2 regions of the Paraburkholderia sp. MM6662-R1 genome follow, and region 2 is predicted to be linked to the other one. Evidence: predicted binding sites of a transcription regulator. Region 2 holds the regulator's gene; the other holds the start of a gene.
The links. The regulator HrcA, encoded in region 2, represses chaperone genes, less so after heat shock. The targets are predictions, from matches to a motif close to TTAGCACTCNNNNNNNNNGAGTGCTAA.
Positions count from the first base shown of each region.

Region 1: a site for HrcA is predicted at 12,945-12,971, ahead of groES (co-chaperone GroES). Genes of this name have one in related genera too.

Region 1 covers NZ_JBNDLV010000001.1:1,761,320-1,776,989, reverse strand. Annotated here, with positions in the region: gene OKW39_RS08385 (helix-turn-helix domain-containing protein) at 738-1,733, shown strand; gene OKW39_RS08380 (sugar phosphate nucleotidyltransferase) at 1,824-3,425, shown strand; gene OKW39_RS08375 (undecaprenyl-phosphate glucose phosphotransferase) at 3,481-4,866, shown strand; gene OKW39_RS08370 (polysaccharide biosynthesis/export family protein) at 4,907-6,046, shown strand; gene OKW39_RS08365 (polysaccharide biosynthesis tyrosine autokinase) at 6,096-8,339, shown strand; gene OKW39_RS08360 (hypothetical protein) at 8,436-8,840, opposite strand; gene OKW39_RS08355 (hypothetical protein) at 8,842-9,684, shown strand; gene OKW39_RS08350 (hypothetical protein) at 9,766-9,909, shown strand; gene OKW39_RS08345 (hypothetical protein) at 10,031-10,642, opposite strand; gene OKW39_RS08340 (hypothetical protein) at 10,992-11,381, shown strand; gene OKW39_RS08335 (FkbM family methyltransferase) at 11,802-12,512, shown strand; gene groES (co-chaperone GroES) at 13,044-13,334, shown strand; gene groL (chaperonin GroEL) at 13,388-15,028, shown strand; gene cysC (adenylyl-sulfate kinase) at 15,234-15,670, opposite strand, start outside.
Region 2 covers NZ_JBNDLV010000001.1:1,876,330-1,891,999, reverse strand. Annotated here, with positions in the region: gene tldD (metalloprotease TldD) at 1-1,373, opposite strand, end outside; gene OKW39_RS08925 (carbon-nitrogen hydrolase family protein) at 1,461-2,324, opposite strand; gene OKW39_RS08920 (YhdP family protein) at 2,478-6,728, opposite strand; gene glnE (bifunctional [glutamate--ammonia ligase]-adenylyl-L-tyrosine phosphorylase/[glutamate--ammonia-ligase] adenylyltransferase) at 6,993-9,788, shown strand; gene recN (DNA repair protein RecN) at 9,894-11,561, opposite strand; gene OKW39_RS08905 (NAD kinase) at 11,628-12,530, opposite strand; gene hrcA (heat-inducible transcriptional repressor HrcA) at 12,741-13,760, shown strand; partial or broken gene hemH (ferrochelatase) at 13,942-15,013, shown strand; gene OKW39_RS08890 (RNA-binding S4 domain-containing protein) at 15,022-15,429, shown strand; gene OKW39_RS08885 (hypothetical protein) at 15,401-15,562, opposite strand.

The DNA.
Region 1 (15,670 bases), 120 kb from region 2:
TGTCACAGTCGTTGCATAGGGATGGCGGACTTCGTTCGCTGTCCCCAACCCCCTTTGCGGAAACCTCGTAGTCCATTTCCGCAATCGATTGGCGGAAATGCACCCGCTCGCACCCGACTTATTCCGCCATTGGCCCATCTATTGCGGGGACGCTAAAGTCGTCCGATATCCGTGTTTCAGGTTTGAAACGTTAATTGCCACGTTAATATTCCCGCCATCAATAAAAATAGATTAAATAATCTGTTCTGGCGCGTTGAGTGCTTGCATTGGACGGCCGAAGGGTCGGTTGCGCGGCGCTTGCGCGGATCGTCAGGGGAAGTTGTCGATACAGCCGGGCCCGCTGGGTAGGGCTAGGGGTGTTTCACTCATCGATAGCCCATTCCGGCAAAAATATCTTTTAAAATGCCGCTTCGGTGGGTACATAAGGCGGGACACGCCGCTTTTCGAGTAGCCGCGCAGTGTGCGCTGGCGTACGCATTCATTTTTTAAATTGCATTAAGATTTGCGAGTGCATATTCAACCATATGCGGTTAGACGATTAATCCAGTGAAAAGACGGTCGTTTCGGTATTGTGCCGAATTGCACTGGCCGATCACGTATTCATAGTGCCAATATGTCTGCACTTTCGGACATGACGGCAGAGCGCCGGAGGCCGTCGCTATGATGCATTGCGCGGAGTTCGCATCGTGCGTGATCGTAAAAGGTGTAGTAGATCGTTTTCTGTCGAGAGGATGACTATGACCTGCGCGAGTCTCGAGTCTGCAATGCTGCGCTGGGTGCATGCTCCGAACAAGGGCGTGCGTCGTGTCGCGATTCTGTTGTTCGACGACTGCTCGCTGCAAGGGGCGGGTGTGATCGCCGAGGTGTTCCAGGCTGCCAACGAACTCGCCACTTCCGGTTCGGGCGCGTGGCTGTACGACGTGTCGTTCTTGTCCGCCGGCGGCGGCATGGTGACTTCGTCGTCGGGTTTGCGCGTCTGGACCGACGGACTCGACGCGCGCCATTACGGCGGCTTCGACGCGCTCTATGTGGCGGGCGGCAAGGGCGCGGCGTCGGCGGCGCGCGATGAGCGTCTGCTTGGTTGGCTGCGGCGCGTGCGTCGCAACACCGCGATGATCCGGCCGATCGCCGAAGGGCGCGCGGTGCTCGACGCGGCGGCCCTGCCCGAGGACAAGGACGGGAGCGACCCGCGCCAGCCGGCCTTGGCCAGAAATGGCGCGGGCTCGGCGGAGCAGGGCGTCGTCGACCTTAGCGACCGGCTGGAATCGATGCGCAGCGCGCTCGCGATGATCAAGCGCGATCTGGGCAACGCGACCGCGCGCTCGGCTGCCGAGCGGCTGCTGTCCGACTCGTGCACGAACCTCGCGCCGCTGCTCGGCGAGGACGGCGGCATGAGTCCCGGCGACAAGGTTCGCGCGGCGGCGCGCTGGCTGCAGGAAAACTGCCAGCAGGCGATTTCGATTGCGGATGCCGCGCAGTTCGCGGCGATGAGCGAGCGCAACTTTCTGCGCCGCTTCAAGATGGAAATGGGTATCACGCCGTCGAGTTTTCTGTTGCACGAGCGCCTCGCGGTGACGTGCAGCCTGTTGACCGAATCGGAATTGCCGGTCGACAAGATCGCCCGGCGCACCGGGATGGGCAACGGCGACCGGCTCGCGAAAGTGTTTCGCAAGCGGATGAGGATTTCGCCGACCGAGTTCAGGATTCAAAGCCGCCGCATGGCAGGCGCGTAGCACCGACGGAGCCCGCCCGGTAACCGCGCGTGACAGGCGGGGACGGGTCCGTTGTTCGTCGTACCTTGCAGATCGAAAAGGATTCCCGATATGTTGACGCAGGCAGGTGTGAGCGCCCGATCCGTCGAGCCGAACGGCGCAAGCGCCGGGGTTGCTGGCGCGCGCTGCGCGCACATCGTCCCGGTCATTCTCGCGGGCGGCTCGGGCACGCGGCTTTGGCCGGTGTCGCGCGAAAACTTTCCGAAGCAGCTGATCGACGTGGTCGGCTCCGACTCGCTGCTGCAGGCGACCGCGCGGCGGCTCGAGAGCTTCCCGGCGGGCTGGAGCGTCGACGCTTCGCCGATCGTCGTGTGCGGCGAGGAGCATCGCTTCGTGATCGCCGAACAGTTGCATGAAAACGGCGTCGACGCGCGTCTGATCGTCGAGCCCGCGCGCCGCGACACGGCGCCCGCGCTGACGCTCGCGGCATCGCTCGCGTGCGCGGCCGGCGACGACGCGATCCTGATCGTGATGCCGGCCGACCACGCGATCGCGGACGTGCCTGCCCTGCAGCGCGCGCTAGCGTGCGCGGCGCACCACGCGAGCGAGGGCGCGATTGCGACGCTCGGTGTGCCGCCGACGCGTCCCGACACCGGCTTCGGCTATATCCGGATTGGCGCGGCATTGGCCGCTGGCGGCCACACGATCGACGGTTTCGTCGAGAAGCCCGCCGAGGAAATCGCGAGGCAATACCTGGCGGCCGGCACCTACTGGTGGAACAGCGGCATCTTCATCGTGCGTGCGCGCGTGTGGCTCGATACGCTCGCGGCGCTGCGGCCCGACATGCATGCGCCGTGCGCAACCGCGTTCGCGAGCGGCAAGCAGGACGGCGACGTATTCCGGCCATCGCACGACGCGTTCCTCGACGTGCCCGCCGATTCGATCGACTACGCGGTGATGGAGCGTTTGACCGAACCGGCGCCGGCGCAAGACGACAGCGCGAGCAACGTCGAAGCGCAAGGCGCGGCACAGAACGATATGCAAGCTCAAAGTCGAGCCGCGGTCATTCCCCCCGGCGTCGTGGTCCCGCTCGAAGCCGGCTGGTCCGACCTCGGCTCATGGGACGCGGTATGGGCCGCGATGGAGAAGGACCCGAACGGCAACGCCGGGCGCGGCCGCGTGGCGTTCGAAGGCGCGGTGTCCTGCTATGCGCATTCGGAAGGGCGGCTCGTCGCGTGCGTCGGCACCGCGAACGTCGTCGTGGTCGAGACCGCGGACGCGGTGCTCGTGGTGGATCGCTCGCATGTGCAGGACGTCAAGGGGCTCGTGTCGCGCATCAAGGCGCAGCACGCGCCGGAGGCCGACGCGCATCGCAAGGTGCGGCGCCCGTGGGGCTTCTACGACTCGATCGATCGCGGCGAGCGCTTCCAGGTCAAGCGCATCGTCGTGACGCCCGGCGCAAAGCTGTCCCTGCAACTCCATCATCATCGCGCTGAGCATTGGGTGGTCGTGCGCGGCACCGCGCTCGTCACGCGCGGCGAAGAGCAGTTCCTGCTCAGCGAAAACGAATCGACCTACATTCCGCTCGGCACGCGTCACCGGCTCGAAAACCCCGGCAGGGTGCCGCTCGAAATCATCGAAATCCAGTCGGGTACCTATCTCGGCGAAGACGACATCGTGAGGTTTGACGACAACTACGGCCGCTGCCCGTAGGCAGCCCATGCACGCCCCTTTTTGCATACAGGAACGGCAGAACGAGGTAAGTAAAATGCGCAAGTTTCAGGATCTGCTCGCGCGGATTTTCGATGTCGCTCTGGTATTGGCGGGTGCGACCGTGGCGTCGCGGATCCGCTTTGATTATCTCGGCCAGTCGGGTTTCTACTGGGCGCTGGTGATGTTTTCGGCTGCGTTCGCGCTCGCGATCTTCCCCGCGTTCGGCCTCTACGAATCATGGCGCGGCCGCTCGAAGCTCGGGCTCGCCGGTCAGGTGTCGCTCGCGTGGCTGATCGTGCAGGCCTGCGCGCTCGTGCTGATGTACTCGTTGCATCGCATCGATATCGTGTCGCGGCTGTGGTTCTCGTACTGGACCGCGGCGACGGGTGGCCTGCTGATCGCGAATCGGGTGATCGCGCACGCGGTGCTCGCGCGGGCGCGCGGCGCGGGTATGAACCTGCATCAGGTGGCGATCGTCGGCAGCGGTTCGCAGTGCGATGCGCTCCTGCGCCGCATCGAGTCGGCGCCGACCGCGGGCTTTCGCGCGACCGCCGTCTACAACACGCGCCCGGACGACTCCGGCGTGACGAATCCGCGCGTGCCGGTGTTCGATCGCGTCGATTTGCTGGCCGACTACATCCGCACCAACGACGTGCACGAGCTATGGCTGATGCTGTCGCTGTCCGAGGAGCCGCTGATCTGCGCGCTGATCGACGAGTTCCGCGACGACCTCGTGAATATCCGCTTCATGCCGGACGTGCGCAGCCATGCGCTGTTCGAAGGCAGTGGCGTGGTCGATCTGCTCGGCGTGCCGGCGATCAATCTGGTCGCCTCGCCGCTGTCGGCCAACGCGATGCTGAAAAAGGAAGTGTTCGACCGGCTGTTCGCCGCGGCCGCGATCATTGCCCTCGCGCCGCTGCTGCTTGGCATTGCGATCGCGGTCAAGCTGTCCTCGCGCGGACCGGTGCTGTTCAAACAGAAGCGCAAGGGCGCGGACGGCCGTGTGTTTACGATCTACAAGTTCCGCTCGATGCGCGTGCATACCGAAGCGAAGGGCACCTTGAGCCAGGCGACGCGCAACGACAAGCGCGTGACGAAAGTGGGCGCGTTTCTGCGCCGCACGAGCCTCGACGAGTTGCCGCAATTTTTCAACGTGTTGCGTGGCGACATGTCGGTCGTAGGACCGCGTCCCCATGCGCTCGAGCACGACGACCTCTATCAGAAGGTGGTCGCGGGCTATATCAATCGCTACCGGATCAAACCGGGAATCACGGGCTGGGCGCAAATCAACGGCTTCCGTGGCGAAACCGACCGCATCGAGAAGATGGAGCGTCGCGTCGAACATGACCTGTACTACCTGGGTCACTGGTCGTTCGCACTCGACATGCGGATCATCGGCGCGACGATTGTCGCCGGACTGGTGCATCGAAACGCTTACTAGAAAGTCGATAACAACGCCTCGGGGCGAAGGAGTAAAGATCATGAGCTCACTTGGTTTTCGCACAGGAAGTCTTGTGGTTTTCGCAAGCGCAGCATTGCTTTCCGGATGTCAGGTCGTACCGGGACAACGGATGGTCACGCCGGCCGCGATTCAGGAGACGGGTGGCGAATTCAGTACCGAAGGCTCGCAGCAGAAGCAGATTCCGATCACCGATATCAATCTGGAACTGGTGAAGAAGATGAATGCCGACCAGACTGCCTCGGTGTTGCCGCCGACGACGACGGGTCTGTTCGGCAAGCCGGCCATGTACAGGGTCGGCCCCGGCGACGTGCTGCAGATCGTCGTGTGGGATCACCCGGAACTCGCGGCCGCGCTGGGACAGCCGCCGACGACCTCGCGCCCTTCCGATGCAATGCCGGGCTTCCTGATCGACGAGCACGGCGACATCCAGTTTCCGTACGCGGGCAACCTGCATGTCGCCGGCAAGGACGTCGCGACGATCCAGCGCGAGCTGTATTCGCGGCTGAGCAAGGTCTATCAGAAGCCCGAGGTGACGGTGCGCGTCGCGTCGTTCCGTAACGCGACGGTGTATATCGATGGCGAAGTGCGCACACCGGGCACGCAATCGATCAACGACATTCCGCTGTCGCTGACGAACGCGATCGGCCTGAGCGGCGGCTTCAACGCGACCGCGGATCGCAGCCGGGTCGATCTGATCCGCGACGGCAAGACCTATAGGCTGAACATCGACGAGCTCATCAAGCGCGGCCTCAATCCGTCGGATATCTATCTGCAGCCGGGCGATACCGTGCGCGTGAACGGGCGCGAAGACAGCGGCGTCTACGTGATGGGCGAAGTCAACAAGCCGGCCACGGTGCTGCCGTTGCGCAACGGCTCGCTGACGCTGTCGCAGGCGATCTCCGACGGCGGCAGCTTCGACTCGAATACGGCTTCGGGGCAGCAGCTGTTCGTGATCCGCAATTCGACCAGCGACTCGCCGCAGATCTATCACCTCGATGCGACCTCGCCGGTGGCGATGCTGCTCGCGAACCAGTTCGAGCTGCAGCCGAAGGACATCGTGTACGTCGGTCAGGGCGGTCTGGTCCGCTTCAACCGTGTGTTGAACCTGCTGTTGCCCGCGATCAACGCGGCGGTGACGGGAGTCGTCGTGTCGAAGTGACGCTTGCGTGACGCGATATCTGAACCGGCAGGCCTTGTTGGGTGAAAACATGGCAATCAATTACGAAAACCGTTACGCCGGCGTGTATGAACCGGGGCAGTTGCATCTGTCGGACTACGTGCGCACGATCGTGCGCGGTTGGCGCACGATCCTCACCGTGACGCTGATCGCGCTCGCGCTCGGTTGCGCGTACGCGTTCCTCACGCCGCCGGTCTATCGTTCGGACGTGCTGTTTCACGTCCAGGACAGGACGGCGAACGCGGTCAACGTCAATGCGAACGGCCGGGACGCGGCGGCGCCGCTTCCCGGCGCGTACGATTCGAAGCCGTCGACCGCGGCGCAGATCGAGCTTTTGAAGTCGCGTCTCGTCACCGAGGAGGCGGTCCGCGCGCTGCACCTCGACATTACGGCGAAGCCGCGTTATCTGCCGGTGATCGGCAGCAGGATCGCCGGACTCGTGAACGGGCACTGGTGGTTCCGGCTGCCGTCGTTCGTCAACCTGCGCGGGTTCGCGTGGGGTAACGAGAGCATCGCGGTGTCGCGCTTCGACACGTCGAAGGACTTGTATGGCGAGACCTTCACGCTAGTCGCGGGCGCCGGCAACACCTTCATGCTGCGCGATCCTCACGGCAGCGCGATCCTGTCGGGGCGCGTCGGCGAGACCGTGCAAACCGATACCGCGGTCGGCCCGGTCACGCTGCACGTCGACACACTGGTCGGCGCGCCCGGCTCGCGTTTCGAGCTGACGCGCGCGTCGACGCTCGGCACGGTGGAGCGTCTGGCGAAGACGATGGTCGCGCAGGAAACGGCGGAGGACTCCGGCGTGATCCGCGTGAGTCTCGAAGGCGCCGATCCGGCGCTGACCGCGGCGATCGTCAACAACGTGGCGCGCCAGTTCGTGCGGCAGGATCTCGCGAGCCGTTCGACCGAATCCGACCACACGCTCGCGTATCTCGAACAGCAACTGCCCGACGCGCGCAAGGCGCTCGACGACGCGGAAGAGCGCTACGGCAAGTTCCGCAATACACATGGCGCCGTCGATCTCGGTGAAGAAAGCAAGCTGCTGCTGCAGCAGATCGTCGACAACAAGACGAAGCTGCTCGATCTGCAGCAGCAGCGCGCGGAGCTGTTGCAGCGTTTTACGCCGAATCATCCGATGGTCGCCGCGCTCGATGCGCAGATCGCCGCGTTGCAGGGCGCGCAGAGCACGATGAACCACAGCGTCTCGACGATGCCCGACACCGAGCAGACCGCGCTGCGTCTGCAGCGCGACGTGCACGTGAACACCGATCTGTACATGAACCTGCTCAACAGCGTGCAGCGACTGCGGGTCGCGCAGGCGGGGCAGGTGAGCGGCGTGCGCGTGGTGGACTTCGCCGAAACGCCCGACGATCCGGTGTGGCCGAAGCGCATGCTGGTGATCCTGATCTCGCTCGGCGGCGGCCTCGCGCTCGGCTTGCTGCTGGTCTTCTTGCGGCGCGCGATGCGCGGCGGCGTGGAGCGCCCGGACGAACTCGAGGGGATGCTCGGCGTGCCGGTATTCGCGGTGGTGCCGCGCAGCCAGACGCAGTTGCGCCTGCAGGAAAAGGTGTCGCTGCGCCAGCGCGGGCAGCATGTGCTGGCGCAACAGGCGCCCGAAGATATCGCGGTGGAAGGGGTGCGCAATCTGCGCACCTCGCTGCAGCTGTCGCTCGATCATGCGGCCAACAACGTCGTGATGATCACCGGCTCGCGGCCCGATGCGGGCAAGTCGTTCCTGTCGGTGAATCTGGCGACGCTGGTCGCGTCGGCGAACAAGCGCGTGCTGATCATCGACGGCGACATGCGACGCGGCGACGTGCATTCGCATTTCGGCGTCAGCCATCGGCCGGGACTGTCCGACGTGCTGTGCGGCGGCGATCTCAACGCGATGATCCAGCGCGACGTGCTGCCCAACCTCGACGTGCTCGCGAAAGGCACGCTGCCCTCGCACCCGGCCGAGCTGCTGATGAGCAAACGCTTCGAAGCGATGCTCGAGGTGTTGAAGCCGCAATACGACGTCGTGATCATCGACACGCCGCCGGTGCTCGCCGTGACCGACTCGACGCTGATCGGCAAATACGCGGCGACGACGCTGCTCGTCGTGCGGCATGGGCGTCAACCGCTGCATGAGATCATCGAAACCACCAAACGCCTGCGTAACGGTGGCGTCGGTCTGCGCGGCGTGCTGCTCACCGACGTGCCGCAGGAAGCGGCGTTTCTCGGCTCAGGGTATCAGGGCGGCTATTACGGCTACGACAGCATCGCCGGCTGACACTGCTGCCCGCGCGCGCGTCTTTCGGGGCGCCGCGCGGGCGGGCGTGATCGACTGCACGTCCGTGCCGCCGTCCCGCGAGATACCTCGCGATCCTTAGTGGTGACGCAGCAGATCGCGCAATGCGCGCGACTCTTCCGCCGTCGGTTGCATGGTCTGCCACGCCGACTCGTGCGACGCGAGCGCGACGAGCCGTTGCGCGGCCTTGCTGCTTGAATCGATCCGCAACGCTTCGTTGGCGTTGTGCGACGCGCACTCCCAATGTCCCACGTTGCTGCAGCCGCGCGCGAGGCTCAGCAACGCGTCGCGTTGCTGCTCTAGCGTGCTCACCTGGGCGCGCATGCTGCGCGCGTCGCGATTGTCGGGCTGCGCGGTGATTACGGCGGCGAGGCGTGCTCTGGTCGCCGCCAGATTGCCTCGTCGCAGATAGCCGTGCGCGGCTTTCAGATTGCGCTCGGCGTCGGCGCGCTGTTTGTCGGCTTGCGTGAGCGGGGCGGCCATCGTGTCGGTGTTGCTGTTGGTGCTGGTCGACGCGAGCGCCGTGCCACGCGGCGTGGGCGCGGAGATGGCCGCGCTCGATGTCTTCGTTGACGCTACGGCGCGCGCGGTCGTGACAACGGGCGTTGACGGTCGCGCTGCGGTCGGCGTGGTCGCAACGACGGGCGTTGACGGTCGCGCTGGGACGGGCGCGGTCGCCACGACGGGTGGAGCCGATCGCGCTACGGCAGGCGCGGTCGCAACGACCGGCGGTGACGATGGCGCGACGGTCGGTGCGGTCGCCACGATGGGCGGGCTCGATCGCGCTACGGCAGGCGCGGTCGCAACGACCGGCGGTGACGATGGCGCAACGGTCGGCGCGGTCGCCACGATGGGCGGGCTCGATCGCGCTACGGCAGGCGCGGTCGCAACGACCGGCGGTGACGATGGCGCGACGGTCGGCGCGGTCGCCACGATGGGCGGTGACGATCGCGCTACGGTGGACGCGGTCGCAACGACGGGCGGTGCCGGTGGCGCGACGGGGGCCGCGTGCACGTTCGACGGTTGCTGCCGCGCGACGACAACGGGACGCGGCCGTTGGGCGACGATCGACGCCGGCTTCGGCGCCGCGGCAACCGACGGCGCCGCATTCTGCGCAACGTTCTGTGCAGGGGCTTGGCCAGGGTTGTCCGGGCGCACCGTGCCGAAGACCGTGACCGGCGTGTCGACGCTCGCATCGTCGTCGTTGAATAGAACGAAGCCGACGTACACGACGCCGAGCGTCGCGAGCGCGGCTGCGGCAAGCGCGAGCGGATGCCGCCGTCGACGCCCGCCCGGCTCGAACGTCGCTTCGTCGATCAGATCGTAGGGGCTCATCTTCGTTTGTGCGGAGCGTCGCGACGAACGGTCCGCGGGCAAGCTCGCGGCCGCTGGCAGCGGTTCGAGTTGCGTGCGCGATGCGCTCAGCGCCCGGGATCGCGCGGAGCGCTCGCCGGGCTTGTCGTCCGTATCGAACGAATCGATCGGCAGCGCATGGCATGCGGGACACGGCGAAAAGCGGCCCGACAGCGGCACGCCGCAGTATGCGCAGTGATGGAAAAATGGCTGGTCGGAGGTCGTGTCGCGCGGCATGGCCGTGTCGCTCCACTGGCGCCGAAGGGCGGCGCCATCAAAAAGAATGTATGCAACGACGCCCGCAAGCGGCGTCGGCCGGACTACTGGACGACGTAACCGCGCGCCTGCATGCACGCGCCGTAGGCGGCCCAATAGCGGGTCATCGGCGGCTCGGGCGCGGGCAGCGGCGGCAGCTTGACGTTCGACGCCAGCGAAGCGGCCGCACCATCCGACGCGCCGGGTGCCGCGTTCGCACTGGGGCCCGTTGCCGCTGCCGATGCGTTCGGCGGTGCATTCGCCGCCTCGGTGGCTGGCGCGCCTGGCGCGCTGGCGCCGGCCGCGGCTTCGTCCACCGGTTTCGCCGACGATGCACCGCCAGGCGCTTGCGCCTCAGCCAACGGCGCGCTCGCGGCTTCGGGCGCGCTCGCGCTCCACGGCAGCGGCGTGGCTGAGAAGGAACTAGGCGGAAGCGGCGGCTTCGACGGTACGCCGGTCGACGCACCTTTGGCCGCGGGCGGCTGACGCGGCGGAATCTGCGACTCGTGGGCCATGTTGACCCCGGTCACGCGGTTCGCCTCGGCGTAGCACATCGCGTTGTCGATGCTGCGCTCGTAAGGGCTCTGACTTCGGATCGGATAGGTGACAGGCCGCCACGCGAACGCGGCAGTGCTCGTCACCAACAGCGTCAGTACGGTATATGTTCTAAATGCCATCGCAGTCACTCCCGCAGCGATGTCTCGCCTTTTTGTGTTTGATTTCGTGTCGTGCTTTCGTTCTGTGCTCGTTGCGCGTCGTGTTCGAGCTCGTTCTCATGCCTGGCGCTCGTGCTTCTGTCGCGGCCTGCCGATGGGCCGTGGCGTTGCGATGCTTGCGCCACGGCTCCCCGGAACGGGCACGTCGCGAATGCCGCTTTAACGAGCGTAGCACCGCAGTTTGGCCACGCGATGCATCGGATAGCGCGCGAAAACGCCATCGTGCAGTGCAATCAGGACACAATCGGCGAGGCGGCGTTGAAGATCGGGACAATCCCTGGTCGCCACGAAGGATCGTCAGGAGTCGAAGATGAAAAACCTATCGTATCGCTATCGGCCGCTTTGCGCAGCGTTCTGTCTGTCGGTGCTGTCGCTCGCCGCGCCGCTCGCGAGCGGCGCGAGCGACGCCAACATGAGCGCGGAGACGGCGGGCGAGCGCGCAAGCTTCGCGCGGGCGTTTTGCGACGTGTCGCCCGAGCGGATCGACGCCTATAAGGAGCGGCTCCGAAAGGTCCTGACCGGTGCGACCGATTTCGATCAGCACTGGGACACGGGCTGGCACCGCGCCGACATCACCAATAGCCAGATGAACGCACTGCGCGAGCGAGATCCGAAGGAATTCGCGGCGCGCATCAAGGTCAATTGCGAACGGCTCAAGTGGATGGCGGGTAATGCGTTGCACCGGCCTGCGCAGAAGTGAAGTGAAACGAGCGTGCTGTCGGGCGAGCGAAACTGGCGGATCGTGGCCTGATGCAGAAGGCTTCGCCGGGCTGAATCTCGCGCGGCTGTAGTCGACGACACGCGAACCGACTGGAACCGGAAGCTTTTTGCATCAATCGACGGTTTCGGGCATAAATACACAATATTATGACTTTCGCTTAATGTTCGGCCAACCGTCGAGTAGTCTGCAGATGTAACTCTCAACGACTTTTCGAGCATGTAACTAATTCGCGAATATCGTTTGGTCCGTACTGCGGCACATTTGCGGCGGTAATGAGGCCTGCTATATGTGAATATTAGCTAACGTAATGCCGGACCGGACCGACCGTCTGCTCGGCAAGCTTCCAGATCAAACACTGTTTGACCTTTTGCCGTTATCGTTTCGAAGTGAGGAGCGGTTATGTTGAACCCGAAGACGTTCGGACACTTCCTTTGGCTCGTCCGCAAGACGTGGATAACACGCGGGCCGCGTTTGTACTACTCGCAGTTTGGAGAGGACGCGGTGTTGCGCGAGATAATCAGTCCCCGGTGCAATAAGGGTGTTTATGTCGACGTTGGTGCATACCACCCTGTCAAGTTCTCGAACACACATGCGCTTTACAAGCGTGGTTGGCGCGGCATCAACATAGACATGGATCCGGTGAAAATTGAAGCGTTTTCTCTTGCGCGGTTTGGTGATGTCAATGTACGTGCGGCCGTCTCGAACGAGAAACAGCTCAAGGAAGTCTATAATTTTTCGAACTATGGGTTGACTTCGACCATAGATCCCATAGTGGCTGCGGCCGAAGTCCAGAAGCCTATCTCCGTCCGGACCGTTGAAACCACCACATTGAACGACGTTCTCGAGCACACCCCGTACGCCGATCAGGAAATCGATCTGCTTTCCATTGACGTGGAAGGTCACGATTACGAAGTCTTGCGATCGATTGATATCAGCAGGTATAAACCAAAAATCATTATTGTGGAGTCTACGCTGACTTCGATAAGGGAAGTAATAGCTTCCGCCATATTTCGCTATCTGGAGGAGCGCAATTATCGACTGGTCAGTTGGACATATTTGTCGCTGATCTTCAGAGTGGAAAGATCTCAAATCTTTCGCACTCAGTTATAGCGTTACGGTTCTGCAAGTATCGTCCTTGCAGCTGCTATCAATTTCACAATCCCGCTATCAACGGCCGCTGCAACGGTCCAGATATACTTGGACCGACTGGTGCCTCAGCCGCGAAGCACATTCATGAGCCCCTCGACTTGCCTGAAGGCTGACTATCGTAACGGCCCGCGCTTATGGGGGATTTCCCTGGGTTTGACGTTTCGAGCGGGCGCTCCGCTCCGAAGTCGCTGCCTCGTCATGGCTCGCCTCTTCCTTCACGAAGGGCCGAATCTCAACGCAACACGTCGGTAAATTATTGTTTTCTTAGAGAAAATGCCGAACGGCAGACGTTCCGCACGGGGCGGGTTCAAGCCCGAGCGAATCACGTTTGAGGGTGAGTGAACTTCGACCGCGTTCCCCGCTTCTTGAATTTGTCACTGCCCGTCCATATAATTAGCACTCGCTGCACGAGAGTGCTAACAACATCTCCGGTTGGCTCGGCCAGCCGGGTTTTTCTCAGCGTTCTTCAGTCTCAATCAGAGAGGAGTATGTATGAACCTTCGTCCTTTGCATGATCGCGTGATCGTCAAACGTCTGGATCAGGAAACCAAGACCGCGTCGGGCATCGTGATCCCCGAAGCCGCAGCGGAAAAGCCGGATCAAGGTGAAATCCTCGCAGTCGGCCCGGGCAAGCGCGACGACAAGGGCGCAGCCATTGCGCTCGACGTGAAGGTCGGCGACCGCGTCCTGTTCGGCAAGTACGCAGGCCAGACCGTCAAGGTCGACGGCAACGAACTGCTCGTGATGCGCGAAGAAGACATCATGGCCGTGGTGCAGAAGTAAGCGCAAGGTCGCTACTTCACCGGTTATATCCAAAGTATTCAAGGAGTTAGAAGATGGCAGCTAAAGACGTCGTATTCGGTGATTCCGCCCGTGCCAAGATGGTCGAAGGCGTGAATATTCTCGCCAACGCCGTGAAGGTCACGCTGGGTCCGAAGGGCCGCAACGTGGTTCTCGAGCGCAGCTTCGGCGGCCCGACGGTCACCAAGGACGGTGTGTCGGTCGCGAAAGAGATCGAACTGAAAGACAAGCTCCAGAACATGGGCGCGCAAATGGTCAAGGAAGTCGCTTCCAAGACCAGCGACAACGCAGGCGACGGCACGACGACCGCTACGGTTCTCGCGCAATCGATCGTCCGCGAAGGCATGAAGTACGTCGCATCGGGCATGAACCCGATGGACCTGAAGCGCGGTATCGACAAGGCCGTTACAGCCGCAATCGAAGAACTGCGCAAGATCAGCAAGCCGTGCACGACCAACAAGGAAATCGCCCAGGTTGGCGCGATCTCGGCGAACAGCGATTCGTCGATCGGCGAGCGCATCGCTGAAGCAATGGACAAGGTCGGCAAGGAAGGCGTGATCACCGTCGAAGACGGCAAGTCGCTGCAAGACGAGCTGGACGTCGTCGAAGGTATGCAATTCGACCGCGGCTACCTGTCGCCGTATTTCATCAACAACCCGGACAAGCAAGTCGCCGTGCTCGAGAACCCGTTCGTGCTGCTGCACGACAAGAAGGTGTCGAACATCCGTGACCTGCTGCCGGTGCTCGAGCAAGTCGCGAAGGCTGGCCGTCCGCTGCTGATCATCGCTGAAGACGTCGAAGGCGAAGCGCTCGCAACGCTGGTCGTCAACAACATCCGCGGCATCCTGAAGACCGTTGCCGTCAAGGCTCCGGGCTTCGGCGATCGTCGTAAGGCGATGCTGGAAGACATCGCGATCCTGACCGGCGGTCAGGTCATCGCTGAAGAAACCGGCCTCACGCTCGAGAAGGCAACGCTGGCTGAACTGGGCCAGGCGAAGCGCATCGAAGTGGGCAAGGAAAACACCACGATCATCGACGGCGCTGGCGAAGCAGCGAACATCGAAGCTCGCGTCAAGCAAGTGCGCACGCAGATCGAAGAAGCGACCTCGGACTACGACCGTGAAAAGCTGCAAGAGCGCGTCGCCAAGCTGGCAGGCGGCGTTGCAGTGATCAAGGTCGGTGCTGCGACCGAAGTCGAAATGAAGGAAAAGAAGGCACGTGTCGAAGACGCACTGCACGCAACGCGCGCGGCTGTGGAAGAAGGCATCGTGGCGGGTGGCGGCGTCGCGCTGATCCGTGCACGTACGGCAATCGCTGGCCTGAAGGGCGCTAACGCCGATCAGGACGCAGGTATCAAGATCGTTCTGCGCGCCATGGAAGAGCCGCTGCGCCAGATCGTCGCCAACGGTGGCGAAGAAGCGAGCGTCGTCGTGGCAGCGGTTGCTGCTGGCAAGGGCAACTACGGCTACAACGCAGCGACCGGCGAGTACGTCGACCTGGTCGACGCAGGTGTCGTGGATCCGACGAAGGTGACGCGCACGGCGCTGCAAAACGCCGCTTCGGTTGCTGGCCTGCTGCTGACGACCGACGCAGCTGTCTGCGAACTGCCGAAGGAAGATGCTCCGATGCCTGGCGGCATGCCCGGCGGCATGGGCGGCATGGGCATGGACATGTAATTCCGCTCGGGCCTCGTGGTCCGGCCGCGTGGTTGAACTGCCGCGCGTCTGGATCACGGCCGAGGCCCGGCTGGAAGTCCATGTGGGGAGTGCGCCGCGAGGCGTTTCCCCAAACGAAAAAACCCGCTTATGCGGGTTTTTTTTCGTTTGGGGCCGGCGTTGATGTGCTTGCTGGCGAGCGCTTCCGGACGCCCTTTTGTCCGGATCAGGCGCCCGCGGCGTGAGCCGTGCGATGAGAGGACCTTCCGAGGCACTTTTCGCGCAGGTAGTGGAAGATCTGCGCGACGCTTTGCGCGGGGCTCAGCGTTCCCGTTTCGACGTGCAGGTCGGGATCGATCGGCGCTTCATAGGGCGCTGATACGCCGGTGAACGAGCTGATCTCGCCAGACCTCGCTTTCGCGTAAAGACCTTTGGGATCGCGGCTCGCGCAGGTGGCGAGCGAGGCGGACACATAGGTTTCGACGAACTTGTCGGCTCCGATGATCGCGCGCGCCATTGCCCGATCTTCGCGTAGCGGCGAAATCAGCGCGGAAATCACGATCAGACCCGCGTCGTTCATCAATTGGGCGACGTGCGCGACCCGGCGGATGTTTTCGCGCCGGTCGTCGGGCTCGAATCCAAGGTCGCTCGCCAGACCGTGCC
Region 2 (15,670 bases):
ACGCCCGAATCGAGCTTCATGTCGTTGCCGATCATCGTGACGTACTTCAGCGATTCCGGTCCGCTGCCGATCAGCGTCGCGCCCTTGACCGGATACGTGATCTTGCCGTTCTCGATCATGTACGCCTCGGAGGCCGAGAACACGAATTTGCCGTTCGTGATGTCGACCTGACCGCCACCGAAGTTCACCGCATACAGGCCGTTCTTCACGGACGCGAGGATTTCTTGCGGGTCCTTGTCGCCGTTCAGCATGTACGTGTTGGTCATGCGCGGCATCGGCAGCGCCGCGTACGATTCGCGCCGTGCGTTGCCGGTGACCGGCATCTTCATCAGACGCGCGTTCAGGGTGTCCTGGATGTAGCCCTTCAGGATGCCGTCCTCGATCAGCGTCGTGCACTGGGTCGGATTACCTTCGTCGTCGATATTGAGCGAGCCGCGACGATTCGGCAGCGTGCCGTCGTCGACCACGGTGACGCCCTTCGCGGCGACCTGCTCGCCGATGCGTCCCGCGAATGCCGACGACCCTTTGCGGTTGAAGTCGCCCTCGAGCCCGTGGCCGATCGCCTCGTGCAGCAGCACGCCGGGCCAGCCCGGCCCGAGCACGACGGTCATCGCACCGGCCGGCGCCGGACGCGCGTCGAGATTGACGAGAGCGGCGTGCACCGCGTCGTCGACATAGCGCGACAGCACTTCATCGGTGAAATAGCCGTAGTCGAAACGCCCGCCGCCGCCGCCGCTGCCGATTTCGCGGCGGCCGTTCTGCTCGGCGATCACCGTCACCGAGACACGCACGAGCGGCCGGATGTCGGCCGCGAAGCCGCCGTCGCTGCGCGCGACCAGCACCACGTCGTATTCGCCGGCGAGGCCCGCCATCACCTGCTGGATGCGCGGGTCGCGGCCGCGCGCCATCTGCTCGATGCGCTCGAGCAGTTTGACCTTGGCGGTGGCGTCGAGCGAATGCAGCGGGTCGGACGGCAGATACAGATCGCGCCCGGCGATGCCGGTCAGCGACGACGCCACCTGGATCTTCTGCTTGCCGCCGCCTGCCTTGGCGATCGCGCGCGTGGCGATGGCCGCCTGGCGGATCGCTTCGGGCGACAGATCGTCCGAGTAGGCGAACGCGGTGCGCTCGCCCGACACGGCGCGCACGCCGACACCCTGATCGATGCTGAAGCTGCCCGACTTCACGATGCCTTCCTCGAGACTCCACGCTTCGCTGCGGGTGGTCTGGAAGTACAGGTCCGCGTAGTCGACGCGGTGCGTGAAGATTTCGGCGAGCGTGCGCGTGAGCAGCGATTCGTCGAGACCATAGGGCGTGAGGAGGATGTCCTTGGCGGCGGCGAGATTACGGATACCGGGTTCGATGATGTTCATGCGAAGTATGTTCTGCTCGATACGAAGGGGTCGGGGAGCGCCTGCGTCGCTATATGCGTGGCAGGCGCCGCAGTTTCAATGTCGGTTTCAGGTCAGCACGCGATGACGCCATGCCGGCAGGCTCTGCCGCACTTCGTCGATGCGCGCGCGTTCGAGGTTGCCCGCGACCACGCCGGCGCCCTCGTCGCGCACCGCGACGATCTCGCCCCACGGGTCGATCAGCATGCTGTGGCCCCAGGTGCGGCGGCCGTTTTCATGTTTGCCGCCTTGCGCCGCGGCGAGCACATAGCACTGGTTTTCGATCGCGCGAGTGCGCAGCAGCAGCTCCCAATGCGCGCGGCCGGTCGTGTAGGTAAACGCCGACGGCACCACGATCAGCGCGCAGTCGCCCATGCGCCGGTACAGCTCGGGAAAGCGCAGATCGTAGCAGACCGACAGGCCGACCCGGCCGAATGGCGCCTCGAAGCTTTGCACCGAGGTGCCGGGTCGAATCGTGCGCGCTTCGTCGAACGATTCTTCGCCCTTTTCGAAGTTGAACAGGTGGATCTTGTCGTAGCGCGCGGCCTCGTTGCCGTTCGGGTCGAACACCAGCGTCGTGTTCAGTACGCGCGACGGCTCCGGTGCGTTCAGCGGCAGGGTGCCGCCGATCACCCAGATCTGGTGGCGGCGCGCGGCGTCGGCGAGAAAGCGTTGGATCGGGCCGTCCTGATGTGGCTCGCGCACGGCGAGCTTGTCGGTGTCCTTGAAGCCCATGAAACAGAAATACTCGGGGAGCAGCACGAGTTGCGCGCCGTCGGCGGCGGCTTCGGCGATCAGGCGCTCTGCGTCGGCGAGATTGCGATCGCGATCCGGCGAGCTGACCATCTGCAGCGCGGCGACCCGGAAGGGGCTGGCTACAAGGCCGCTGGAGGTTGCGGCGGATGCGGATGAAGTGACGTGTGTTTCGCTCATGAGCGTGTCGAAAGACTCCCGGCGGGCGGCGGTGTGAAGCGCGGGCGCCGCATGCATGGTTCTGGGCTGGCTCGGCCCCGTTGGCGCATTGAGTCGATAGAGCGGCACGAGCGGCCGCGTGGTTCGAGACGGCGGCGCCAGGGAAACCGGAGCTCAGTGCGCTTGCACGGTCGAAGCCGGAGCGTCAATCTTACCCCGTTCGCCCGTCACCCGCTCGACGTGCGGTTTCGACCACGAGCCGGTGATCGCGTAGTCGCGCGCGAATACGTGCGACACCCCATGCGTGAACGCGATATCGGCGATCAGCGCGCCGAGGCCGATCAGCGGATTGATGACCGTCGCGGCGATCACCGCGGAGCCGGCGCTGACGGTCGGCACTACGTGCAGGTGCAGGTCCTGGCTCTTCTGCGCGATGTCGACCGAGCCCACCATCTCGGCGCGGGCCGGCGCGGTCACCATCCTGAAGTTGTCGGTGCGGGCGATGCCGTCATGAATCTGCGCGGTACCCGTCACGCTCGAGAACGGCAGGCCCTCGCCGATCACATCGTGGAAATTGAGTGTGGCGATGCGCGCGAGGCTTTGCAGGCTCAGCACGCCGAGCAGTGTCGCGACGCCCGGATCGACCTTCAGGATCTGACCGTGGCGTAGATCCAGCGCGAGGTTGCCGTTCAGCGTCGAATAGTCGATCGTGGTCGGGCCGCCCTGCCACACGGCCTTGCCCTGAATCGAGCCGGTGCCGCCCCTGAGCGTCCTCGGCAGACCGAAGCGCTCGAGCATCGCGCCGGCATCCTTGATGTCGAGCTTGAAATCGAACACGGTGCGGCGCGGCATGGCTTCGTCGGCCGAGATGGGCAGTTCGGTCGAGGTGCGCCAGTTCGCGGTCGCGCTCAGCGTCGCGGTGGGGTTCGTCACGTCGAGCTTGTCGAGCTGCCAGACCGGCACGCCGTTTTCTTCGAAGTTGTGCGCGTCGACCTCGAGCCGGCCGACGTTGCGATCGTGCACGATCAGTTCGTCGACGACCAGATCGATCGACGGCATGTTCAGCGCGGGCGCCGACATCGCCGGACCGAGCAGGTCCTTGTCCGCGACCGACGGAATCACGACGCGCGCGAAGCGCGCCTGCAGTTCGCCAGGCGATTCGCGGGTCGCTCCCGGCAGCCACGACACGTGGCCTGACACCTGATTCGACGCGATGTTCGCCTGCCACGTACGGTCCGCGTGCGACGCGCCGACGATCACGTTGTCCCAGTGACGCTTGAGCAGCGTAAGCATGTCGATGTGCAGCGCGAAGCGGTTCGGCAGGAACTGCGTGAGCATGGGATTCGGCACGGCCGCGGGTGTGGCCGCGCTGCTGGCGGTATTGCCGCCGTTCGCAGCGCCGTTCACGCCATTCGCCCCGCCCGCGCTCACGCCCGCGCGCAGCTGCGCGGCGAGCGCGCGCCAGGCGTCGGCATCGATCTCCTTGATGTCCGCCGCGGCGACCACGCCCTCGGACGGCAGGTCGACCGGCCGGTTCACGCCGATCGCGCCGCGCACGACGGTCGGTGACGTACGCGGCTGCGCGTTCGGCCGATAGCGCAGCAGATACGCGGCGGCGACCGGCCCCAACGTCAGGTCGGCGCGTTCGAGGCCGGCTTCGCCCGGCAGCGTCGACGGATTGACCGAGAAGTGCAGCGGCATCGGCGTGCCGGCAGTCTTTTTGAACGGCGCTGGAAAATCGAGCCCGAGGCCGCTCAGATCAGAGTTGGCGCTGACCTCCGGCAGGCGGCCCTTCGCGCCGGTGACGCGCAATGCATAAGGCGCGCTGCCGCTCATATGCGTGAGCACCTGTGCGGCCGGGCCATGCAGATGCAGTTCGCGCGCGGCATCGACGGCGATGTGGCCGTTGAGCGCGAGCGCGTACGTGCCGTCTTGCCGCAAGCCGCCGTTCGCATGCACGTCACCGCCGAGGAACTGGCCGGAGAGCCGCTCGACTTCGGCCGTTCGTTCGGTGAAGCGCACCCGGCCGTTCAGCTGCGACAGCGACGGCGCATTGCTCACGCTCAGGCGATTGTTCTGGAAGCCGAGCGCACCTTCCACGCCGATATGCGGCTTCGGCGTACGCGGGATCGTCAGCTTCAGCGCGAGCGACGCGGGCCCTTCCGCGCGAATCTTTTCGGTCTGGTGCCGCGCCATGATGCCGAGCGAGCTGCCGTTCACGTAGTCGAGCATATCGGCGAGCGGGCCGCGGCCGTTGCCCTCTATGGTGAGGTTCGAGCCTTTGGTGCCGAGGTCGTCGATGCGGCCGTTCACGCCGGTCAGCGTGACGCGCTTGTAACGGCCGCGGTCGATGTCGAAGCGCAGCACGTTCTGCTTGAGCTCGAACACGCCGTCGATGCCGTCGAGCGGCGGCCAAACGTTTGGCGTGCCGTTGCGCATGTTGCGCGGCGGGAACGGTGTCGGATCGAACTTGCCGCCGGTGAACGGCGCGACGATGTGGAAGATGCCGGCGTCGGGGTCGCGCGCGTAGGGGAACTTGGTCAGGTCGCCGTGCACTTCGATCGTGCCGCCACGCGACACGCCAGCCTGCAAGCCGTGGCCGAGGTAAATGCGCAGCTTTTCGCTGACCGCGGTCGGCAGATAGCGGGCGATGTGCGTCACCTGCGCGCGCTGGAAGTCGGCTTTCAGGTCGAGCGAGCCGCGGCCGTGGCCGGGATTGCTGTAGCTCGCAGTCGCGCTCGCCTCGACGTCAGGGTTCGATACGCTGAAATCGTTGAGCTTGACCGCGAACGCGGGACGCGTGTCGCCCGGTGCCTTCGTGCCCATCGTCCAGTCGGCGCGGCCGTGCAGACGCGCAAGCGTGAGACGCGGATCGTCGAACACGCCCGGCAGCGTGATCGCCACGTTGGTCGTATCGAAGTTCGCGTGGCCGCCTTTTTCATCGGCGTCGACGTTGCCCCACAGGTTTTCGATGCCGGGAACGCCGGCGCGCGGGTGGCCGCGCGGCGTCAGGCCCGGCCCCGGCTCCTGGGCGGCAAAGCTGATGCCCTGCAAATCGCCCTTGAAGCGATAACGCTCGATCGGTTCAACACCCGTCGGCCGACGGTCGCTGCCCACTTCTCCGGATTCCGGCTTGCCGCGCTCGAGGTCGATCACGTAGTTCGCGACGAGCCCGCGCGGATTGATGCGCACGAGTTCATTGAGAAAGTGCCGCGGCAGCGGCAGCGCGCGGCTGAATTCGGCGAGGATGCCGAGATCGACACGATCGCCGCTGACGCTCAAAAGCTGCCCATGCTGCTGCGACGCCATCCGGTAGCGGCTGTCGAGGGTCCGGAAGCGCAGGATGCGCGTGAGCGGCGTGCCGTCTTCGAGCGGCGGCTGGCCGAGCTCGGCACGCAGGTCCGACAGCTGCAGCCGGTACTCGCCTTCGTTTGCCTCGACGCGCCACAGAAAGTGGGTGATCGGCACGAGCAGCCTTGGCTGGGTCGGGCGCACGCGCATCGCGACGTCGTAACCGCTCAACTGGCCGGTCGCCTGGGTCACGCGGCCTTCGCTGAAGTCGATCCAGATTGCATTGTCGATGCGGCCGGCGAACGTCTCGATCGGGAACTGGATGTAGCGCGCGAGCGTCGGCAGATCGACCGGGCCCGTCGACATGTACACCTGCCCGCTCCAGTTGATCGGCTTGCCGAGCGCCGAGAGCGGCGCGTGGCGGAAGTGCGTGCGGAAGTCGAGCGGGCCTTTCAGCACCTGGCCGTCGGGTGGCGCCTGCAGCGCCATGCGGTGGTCGCGGCCGTCATTGAGGATCGCGATGCGGATGTCGCGCAGCGCCAGTTCGGATTCGTTGCGCGTCGCGTCGCGCCAGCGCAGCACGCCGCCGCGCACGACGATCGCCTGCTGACGCAACAACCAGGTGGACAGCGTGTCGTTGCCGCTGTGGCGCGTCGGCACCGGCACGCCCGCGACCGACAGCACGCCGTCCTCGCTGCGCGACACCAGCACGTCCGGCTGATCGACGATCAGGCTCGACAGCGCCAGATGAAACTCCCACAGCGAGCGCCAGGACACCGACGCGGTGGCGTGCGGAATCGTCAGCGCGGGTTGGCCGTCGTGATCGCGGATGACGAGATTCGTGACATCGAGCCCTGGCTGGAAGCCGCTCCAGTGCGGCGCGAGCCGGCCGATCGTGAATTGGGTGCGCAGCTTGTCGGAGACCGCGGCTTCGATGCGCGGCCGGAACATGTCGGCGCGCGGCAGCACCACGTAGCGCAAACCCAGAAACAGTCCGCCCGCGATGAAATAGAGGACGAGCGCGAGCGCGGCGAGCACGCGCAACGTCCGACGCAGCACGATGTGGTCGCTTCCGCTCACATGCCGGACCTGCGGTGGGGTTTGCGGGTCGGCGGATTCGTTTCGCTCGGACATGCTGCGGCGGCTGGGCGTATGGTAGTTTTGCGTGTTAACGACGAAATGTATCACACGGGAAAGCGTCGGCGGACCTCCTGCAAACCCTGTCCGACGGCCCGTGACGGCGATTGGCGAGGCCGTCCGGCACGGGGGCCGGCACGCTTGTCGCCGCATGCCGATGGCACGACGGAACGACACGACAACGACCCCGGAACGACACCCGGACACCGTCAGAATACCGCCGGACAAATTCGATCAAGCAACGAGCGAGCCAGATTTTTGATGACTGACGCCACCCTCCTGAGTTCCAGCTATTCGCACTATGCCGCGCGCGCCGCTGCGGCCCGCCCGCAACTGGTCGCGCATGTCGGCGCGCTGGCCGACGAACCGCTGACGCGCGAGCGCATCGACGCGCGTCTCGACGAACTGTGCGCCGAGGCGGCGGGCCCAGCCGGTGCGCCGGTCGACGAAGATGCGCTGAAGCGCGCGCTGCGCCAGCTGCGCACCGAAGTATTCTGCGCGGTGATGGAGCGCGACCTGGCCGGCGAGGCCGATATCGCCGAAGTCACCGGCGCGATGACCGATCTCGCGGAAACGACGATCCAGCGCGCGCTGACGGTGCTGAGCGCCGAGCTCGAAGCGCTGTATGGCGAGCCGCGCGACCAGCAGGGCGAACGGCTCACGCTTGGCGTGGTCGGTATGGGCAAGCTCGGCGGGCGCGAGCTGAACGTGTCGTCGGATATCGACCTGATCTTCGTCTATGAGGACGACGGCGAGACCGCCGGCGGCCAGCGCTCGCCGCTCGCGACCCAGGAGTTCTTCACGCGGCTCGGCAAGCGGCTGATCGGCGCGCTCGCCGAAGTCACCGCCGACGGCTACGTGTTTCGCGTCGATATGCGTCTGCGGCCGAACGGCGATTCGGGGCCGCTCGTATGCAGCCTCGGCATGCTCGAAGAGTATTTCTATGTGCAGGGCCGCGAGTGGGAGCGCTACGCGTGGATCAAGGGCCGGCTCGTGTCCGAGGGCGCGAGCGCCTCGGCGCAGCGGCTGCAGAAGCAGCTCGGGGCGATCGTCACGCCGTTCGTCTATCGACGCTATCTGGATTTCGGCGTGATCAGCGCGATTCGCGCGCTGCATCTGCAGATCCGCCAGGAGGCGCAGCGCCGCGCGTCGATGCGCCCCGACAAGGCCGACGACATCAAGCTAGGCCGTGGCGGCATCCGTGAAATCGAATTCAGCGCGCAGGTGTTCCAGCTGATCCGCGGCGGCCAGGACGCCGGCTTTCGCGTGCGGCCGACGCTCGCCGTGCTGCGCCACGCGGCCACGAATGGGTTGATGGATCCGTCGGTGTGCGTGAAGCTGTCGCAGGCGTATCGCTTTCTGCGGGAGCTCGAGCATCGTTTGCAATATCGCAACGACGCGCAGACCCACGCGATGCCCGTCGATGCCGAAGACCGCATGGCGCTCGCGCGCGTGATGGGCTGCGACGACTACCCGCAATTGATGACGAAGCTCGACGCGCATCGCGAGTTCGTCGAACAGCAGTTCGACCAGATTTTCGCCGACAAGGTGGGCGGCCGCGACGGTTGCGGCGCGCCCGAGGACGGCGCGGCCGCGTGGGTGTGGAGCAGCGCGCTCGCCGACGATAGCGCCGACGACGCACTGCGCGCGCGCCTCGTCGAACTGGGGGTGGCCGAGCCCGGGGAGCTGCTCGCCCGCCTGCAGGCGGTGTGGCGCTCGTCGCGCTACACGGGCCTGAACGAGCGCAGCCGGCAGCGTTTCGACATCGTCGCGCAGCGCGCGCTCGAAGCCGCGCGCACGCTGGAGCCGGCCGGGCGGCGCGGCGATACGGTCGCGCGCCTGTTCGATCTGCTCGAAGCGGTGAGCCGGCGCGGCGCGTATCTGGCGCTTCTGACCGAGTATCCGCAGGCGCTGCACCAGGTGCTGTCGGTGCTGGGCGGCTCGCGCTGGGCGGCCGGCTATCTGATCCGCCATCCGCAGCTGCTCGACGAGCTGCTCGACGTCGAGGCGATCAACAGTCCGTTCGACTGGGCTGAATTCAAGCGTACGTTGCGTTTGCGGCTCGCCGCCGCCGATGGCGTCGAGCAGCAGATGGATCTGCTGCGTCACGCGCATCAGGCCGAGGTGTTCCGCATTCTGCTGATCGATCTTGCCGGCAAGCTGTCCGTCGAGCACGTCAGCGACCGGCTGTCCGAGCTCGCCGACGCAGTGCTCGACGTGGCGATCGAAGCCGTGTGGAAGCAGTTGGCCAAACGTCATCGCGACGTGCCGCGCTTCGCGGTGATCGCCTACGGCAAGCTCGGCGGCAAGGAGCTCGGCTACGCGTCGGACCTCGACGTGATCTTCCTGTACGACGATCCCGGCGATGCCGCCGCCGACGTCTACGCAACCTACACACGGCGTCTGATCACATGGCTGACCACCGCGACCGGCGCCGGCACATTGTTCGACATCGACCTGCGGCTGCGGCCCAACGGCGAGTCGGGCCTGCTCGTCACCGACCTCGATGCGTTCCGCCGCTACCAGCTGCGCGAGGGCGACGCGGCGAATACCGCGTGGGTGTGGGAGCATCAGGCGCTGACGCGTGCGCGCTACTGCGGGGGCGATCCGGAGATCGGCGCGAAGTTCGAGGCGATCCGCGAACAGGTGCTGACGACGCCGCGCGAAGCGGCGCCGCTCGCGAAAGAGATCGTCGAGATGCGCGCGCGTGTCGAGGCGGGACACCCGAACCATACGCCGGCGCTGTTCGACCTGAAGCACGACCGCGGCGGCATGGTCGATATCGAGTTCACCGTGCAGTACTGGGTGCTGCTGCATGCGGCGCGCGATCCCGAGCTGATCCGCAATACCGGCAATATCGCGCTGCTGCGTGAGGTGTCGCGTTTCGGGCTGATGAGCGAAGCGGAAGCGGAGACGGTCGGCGCCGCCTATCGGCGCTATCGCAAGCTGCAGCACACGCTGCGGCTCGATGGGATGGAGAAGGCGCGGGTCGATCCGGCGCTGGTCGCGGCCGAGCGCGAGGCGGTGCTGGCGTTGTGGAAGAGGGTGTTTGGGTAAGGGCGCTCACGCACTTCGCGTCGCGCATCATGCGCGGCCGGGATCGGTGTGACGTCCCGGCCAGGCCGACTCAGCCGTGTGCGGCCGCCTATGCGCGGCGCAATTTCAGGCGGCCAGCATTTCCTTCGCGTGCTTGCGCGTGGTCGCCGTGATTTCGAGGCCACCGAGCATGCGCGCGACTTCCTCGATGCGGCTCGCCTTGTCGAGCGAGCTCACGCTGCTGAGCGTGCCGCCGGTGCCGTTGCTCATCTTTGCGACCTGGAAATGATGATCGCCGCGCGCGGCGACCTGCGGCAGATGGGTCACGCACAGCACCTGGCGCGCCTCGCCGAGCTGATGCAATAGCCGTCCGACCACTTCGGCCACGCCGCCGCCGATGCCCGTATCCACTTCGTCGAAGATCAGGGTCGGTGTCGGGCTGGCCGCGCTCGCGATCACTGCGAGCGCGAGACTGATACGCGCGAGTTCGCCGCCTGACGCAACCTTCGCGAGCGGCCGCAGCGGCACGCCGGCATGACCGGCGACGCGGAACTCGATCTGCTCGAGCCCGTGCGCGCCGCCTTCGGGCAGCGGCACCAGCGCGACCTCGAAGCTGCCGCCTTTCATCGACAGTTCCTGCATGCCGGTCGTGACCGCCTCGCCGAGTGCCTTGCCTGCTTTCGCGCGTGCCTTCGACAGCTTTTTCGCCTCGGCGACGAACACTTCCTTCGCTTGCGCCTCGGCGGCGCGCAGGCCGTCGAGGTCGGCGGCGGCGTCGAGCGCGGCCAGTTGCTTGCGCCGCTCTGCGTGTTCTTCCGGCAGCGTCTCGGGCCGCAGGCGGAATTTGCGCGCGGCCGAGTGCAGCGCGTCGAGGCGCTTTTCGACCTGCGCGAGCCGCTCCGGATCGAGCTCGAGCTTCTGCGCGTAGTGGCTCAGCGAATACGCGGCTTCCTGCAACTGGATTTCGGCCGGTTCGAGCGCGGCGAGCACGTCGTTCAGCGCGGGGTCGATCTCCGCGAGGTCGCGCACCTTCGACACGATCGAGCCGAGATGCGTGATCATCGCGTCGTCCGATTCGGACAGCGCGCCGAGCGCTCCCTGCACGCCGTCGATCAGATTCGCGGAATGCGACAGCCGCCGATGCTCGGTGTTGACTTCTTCCCATTCGCCCGGCTGTGGCGCGAGCTTGTCGAGTTCGGTGAGTTGCCACGCGAGTCGCTCGCGTTCGAGTTGCAACTCGCGATCGCGCGTTTGCGCTTGCTCGACGGCCTGCGCCTTGTCGCGCCACGTGCGCCACGCGCGGGTGACGGCGGCGGCCAGGTCGGACAGGCCCGCGTGCGTGTCGAACAGCTCGCGCTGCGCGTCCGGGCGCATCAGCAACTGGTGCGCGTGCTGGCCGTGAATATCGACGAGCATCTCGCCGACCTCGCGCAGCTGCGCGAGCGTGGCCGCCGTACCGTTGATGAACGCGCGCGAGCGGCCGTTCGCGTCGACCACCCGCCGCAGCATCACGGTGCCGCCGTGCTGGCCGTCGTCGGCCGCGCCGAGCGCCTGCGTGTCGAGCCATTGATCGACCTGTGCTTGCGTCTCGAACTCCGCGGTGATGTCGGCGCGGCTCTCGCCGGTGCGCACGACGCTCGCCTCGGCGCGCGCGCCTAGTGCCAGCGCGAGCGCGTCGATCAGGATCGATTTGCCGGCGCCGGTTTCGCCCGAGAAAACGGTAAAGCCGCTGTCGAATTCGAGGTCGAGCGCGGCGACGATGACGAAGTCGCGTATCGAGAGGTGGCGAAGCATGGAGGTGGTCGGGTGAGCTTGGGATTCGGGTGGCGGCCGCGGCGGCGTGCGAAATCAAAGTGCCGCTTACGGCCTCGGGTCTTCTTCGTGCGACGGGTACTCGTGCCAGTGCAGCTTCTGGCGTAACGTCGCATAGTAGCTGTAGCCGACCGGATGCAGCATCGGCACCGTGTGGCGCGAACGGCGCACCTCGATCGTGTCGCCGAGCTCCAGCGACGTGAACGACTGCATGTCGAAATTGACGTTCACCTCGCGCCCGGAAACGATCTGGATGCTGACCTTCGATTCGTCCGGCAGCACGATCGGCCGGTTCGACAGCGCGTGCGGCGCGATCGGCACGAGCACGATGCCCTGTAGTTGCGGATGCAGGATCGGCCCCTGCGAGGACAGCGAATACGCGGTCGAGCCGGTCGGCGTCGCGACGATCAGGCCGTCCGAGCGCTGGTTGTACATGAAGCGGCCGTCGACCGACACGCGCAACTCCGCCATGCCCGAGAAGCCGCTGCGGTTGACCACCACGTCGTTGAACGCGAGCGCGTGGTAGATCGGCGTGCCGTCGCGCACGATGCGCGCTTCGAGCAGCACGCGCTCCTCGCGCTCGAAATTGCCGGACAGCATCTGCGGCACGATCTCGCGCATGTCGGAGATCGGAATGTCCGTGATGAAGCCGAGCCGCCCGTGGTTGATGCCGATCAAGGGCGTGCGATACGGCGCGAGCTGGCGGCCGATGCCGAGCATCGTGCCGTCGCCGCCGAGCACCACGGCGACGTCGGCGCGCGCGCCGATCTCGGCGAGACGCAGCGCCGGATAGTCGGTCACGCCGATTTCGGCGGCGGTGTCTGCTTCGAACACGACTTCGAGGCCGAGCTTCGCGATGCAGGCGGCGAGCGCGGTCAGCGGCTCGCCGATGCCTGGCGTATTGCTGCGCCCGACGAGCGCGACGGTCTTGAACTGGCTGGTCACTTGCATGCCGGCATTACACCATAGGTAGGGCCTGAAAAGAACCGCAGACCGACCCGGTTGTGGGGCGGCGCACGCAGGGCGTCTGCGTATGTCGCGATTATCGTTAGAATGGTGAAGACCCGATGACATGCGAGCCCGCCGACGGCGGTGCATTCGCCGGGAGCGGGCGCCGCGGGCGCTCACGGCTGCGATGCCATTGAGCTAAAATTTTTCGTCATGCTAGATCCTCGCGCACAAACCCTCCTCAAAACGCTGATTGAGCGCTACATCGCCGAAGGTCAGCCGGTCGGCTCGCGCACGCTGTCACGTTATTCGGGCCTCGAACTGAGTCCGGCCACGATCCGCAACGTGATGTCGGACCTCGAGGATCTGGGGCTCGTGATCAGTCCGCATACGTCGGCAGGGCGCATTCCGACGCCACGCGGCTACCGCCTGTTCGTCGACACGATGCTGACCGTCGAATCCGCCGCCGACGAGGAGGCGGTGACGCGCACCGTCAAGACCACGCTGCAGGTGGGCGAGCCGCAGAAGATCGTCGCCGCGGCGGCGAGCGTGCTCTCAAATCTGTCGCAGTTCGCCGGCGTCGTGCTCACGCCGCGTCGCAGCCACGTGTTCAAGCAGATCGAATTCATGCGCCTGTCCGACCAGCGCATTCTGCTGATCATCGTGACGCCCGAAGGCGACGTGCAAAACCGCATCCTCGCCACCCAGCGCGACTTTTCGCCTTCGCAGCTGGTGGAAGCCTCCAATTACATCAACGCGCACTTCGCTGGCCTCTCGTTCGACGAGGTGCGCCGCCGCCTGCGCGAGGAAATCGACGAGCTGCGTGGCGACATGACCTCGCTGATGCACGCGGCCGTCACCGCCAGCACCGACGAATCCGACACCGGCGAGACCGTGTTGATCTCGGGCGAGCGCAATCTGCTCGAAGTCGCCGATCTTTCGTCGGACATGGCGCGCCTGCGCAAGCTGTTCGATGTGTTCGACCAGAAGACCAGCCTCCTTCAGTTGCTCGACGTGTCGAGTCACGCGGCGGGCGTGCAAATATTCATTGGCGGCGAATCGAATCTGGTACCGATCGAGGAAATGAGCGTCGTCACCGCGCCGTACGAGGTGAACGGCAAGATCGTCGGCACGCTCGGTGTGATCGGACCGACCCGCATGGCCTACAACCGCGTGATTCCGATCGTGGACATAACCGCGCGGCTGTTGTCCATGACGCTCAGCCAGCAGTAGTCCTCGGGCTCCGCGGAACTGTCGTCATCGCAGTCCGTGGCGATCATGATGCGCGAACGCGCGGTGTCTGCCAATCGTCCGAATGGCCAGGGGTCTCTGGCGGCGCCGGGCAGAACCTGCGCCGCTATAATGAATCTCCATTGAATCGACTCGCCGCAAAATGCGGTGATTTCTGCTACCTATGCGCTTCGACCTCGAGCGGCCTTCACAGAACGCCACGTCGCATCGCGTCGCCGTGTTGCTGATCAATCTCGGCACGCCCGACGCGCCGACGCCGCGCGCGGTGCGCCGCTACCTTGCGCAGTTCCTGTCCGATCCTCGCGTGGTCGAAATTCCGGCGCTGCTGTGGCAGCTCATTCTGCGTCTGCTGATTCTGCCGTTGCGCGGCCGCAGCTCTGCGAAGAAGTATGCGGCGGTGTGGATGCCCGAGGGCTCACCGCTGCGCGTCCACACCGAAAAGCAGGTCGAGGGCCTGCGCCATCTGCTGCAACTGAACGACTACACGGTGCTGGTCGACTACGCAATGCGCTACGGCACGCCCGGCATTCCGGCAATGCTGAACCAGCTGAAGCTCGCGGGCGCCGAGCGCGTGTTGCTGATGCCGATGTATCCGCAGTATTCGGCGTCGACCACTGCGACCGCGTTCGACGAAGCCTTTTCCGCGCTCAAGCGCATGCGCAACCAGCCGGAAATCCGCACCGTGCGCCAGTACGCCGATCACCCCGGCGTACATCGCGGCGCTCGCCGCACAGGTGCACCACTACTGGCATCTGCACGGCCGCCCCGATTTCGCGGCGGGCGACAAGCTCGTGCTCAGTTTCCACGGCGTGCCCAAGCGCACGCTCGATCTCGGCGACCCGTACCACGAGCAATGCCAGCAGACCGGCGCGCTGCTGATGCAGGCGCTCGATTTGACGTCGGTCGAATGCCGCATCACGTTCCAGTCGCGCTTCGGCAATGCCGAATGGCTGCAGCCCTACACGGCGCCGACGTTGAAGGAACTCGGCGCGGCAGGCGTGCGGCGTGCTGACGTGTTTTGCCCGGGTTTCACCGCCGACTGCCTCGAAACGATCGAGGAAATCGGCATGGAAGGGCGCGGCGAATTTCTGCAGGCGGGTGGCAAGGAGTTTCACCGGATCGCCTGTCTGAACGCGTCGCAGCCGTGGGTTGCCGCGCTTGGCGAAATCGTTGCGCAGCATCTGCAGGGCTGGCCCGTGCAGGCGGTGCCGGTGCCGCACACGACAGGAGCTTGAATACGCAGATGAACTACCGCATTTCAACCGAACCGGGCGCGAAACTGCGCATCGACAAATGGCTGTGGGCCGCGCGCTTCTTCAAGACGCGTTCGCTGGCCGCGGAGGCGGTCGACAAGGGGCGGGTGCGTATCGGCGGCGTCGCCGTGAAGCCGGCGAAGGACGTGCGTGTCGGCGATCTGGTCGAAATCGAGATCGAGCGCTACGTGTGGCAGGTGGAGGTGCTGGGCGTATGCGACGTACGCGGTCCGGCGAGCGTCGCGCAGACGCTTTATGTGGAAACCGCGCAGAGCAAGGCGAAGCGGCAGGTCGAGCAGGAACGGCGCAAGGTCTACCACGAGCCGGCCGCCGCGCTGCACGGCCGACCGACCAAACGCGACCGGCGCACTATCGACAGATTTTCAGGTGGGGATTGAGAAACTGCTCCACGGTGGCGTGTGCGCCGCCGTACTCGGTGGTGTGGTCGTTGACCGCACCGGACATGCAGATGGTCGTGGTGCCCGCGATCAGTACCAGTGCGACCACCCCGATTGCAAAGGTCAGTTTCACGGTACTCCCTTGATGGGCTGAAACAGGCTATCGGAACGACTGTCAGGTGTCGGTAACGCTTACGTCAGATTAGGGTTAACGTGGCGTTGCCGCTCCATGACTGGAGAA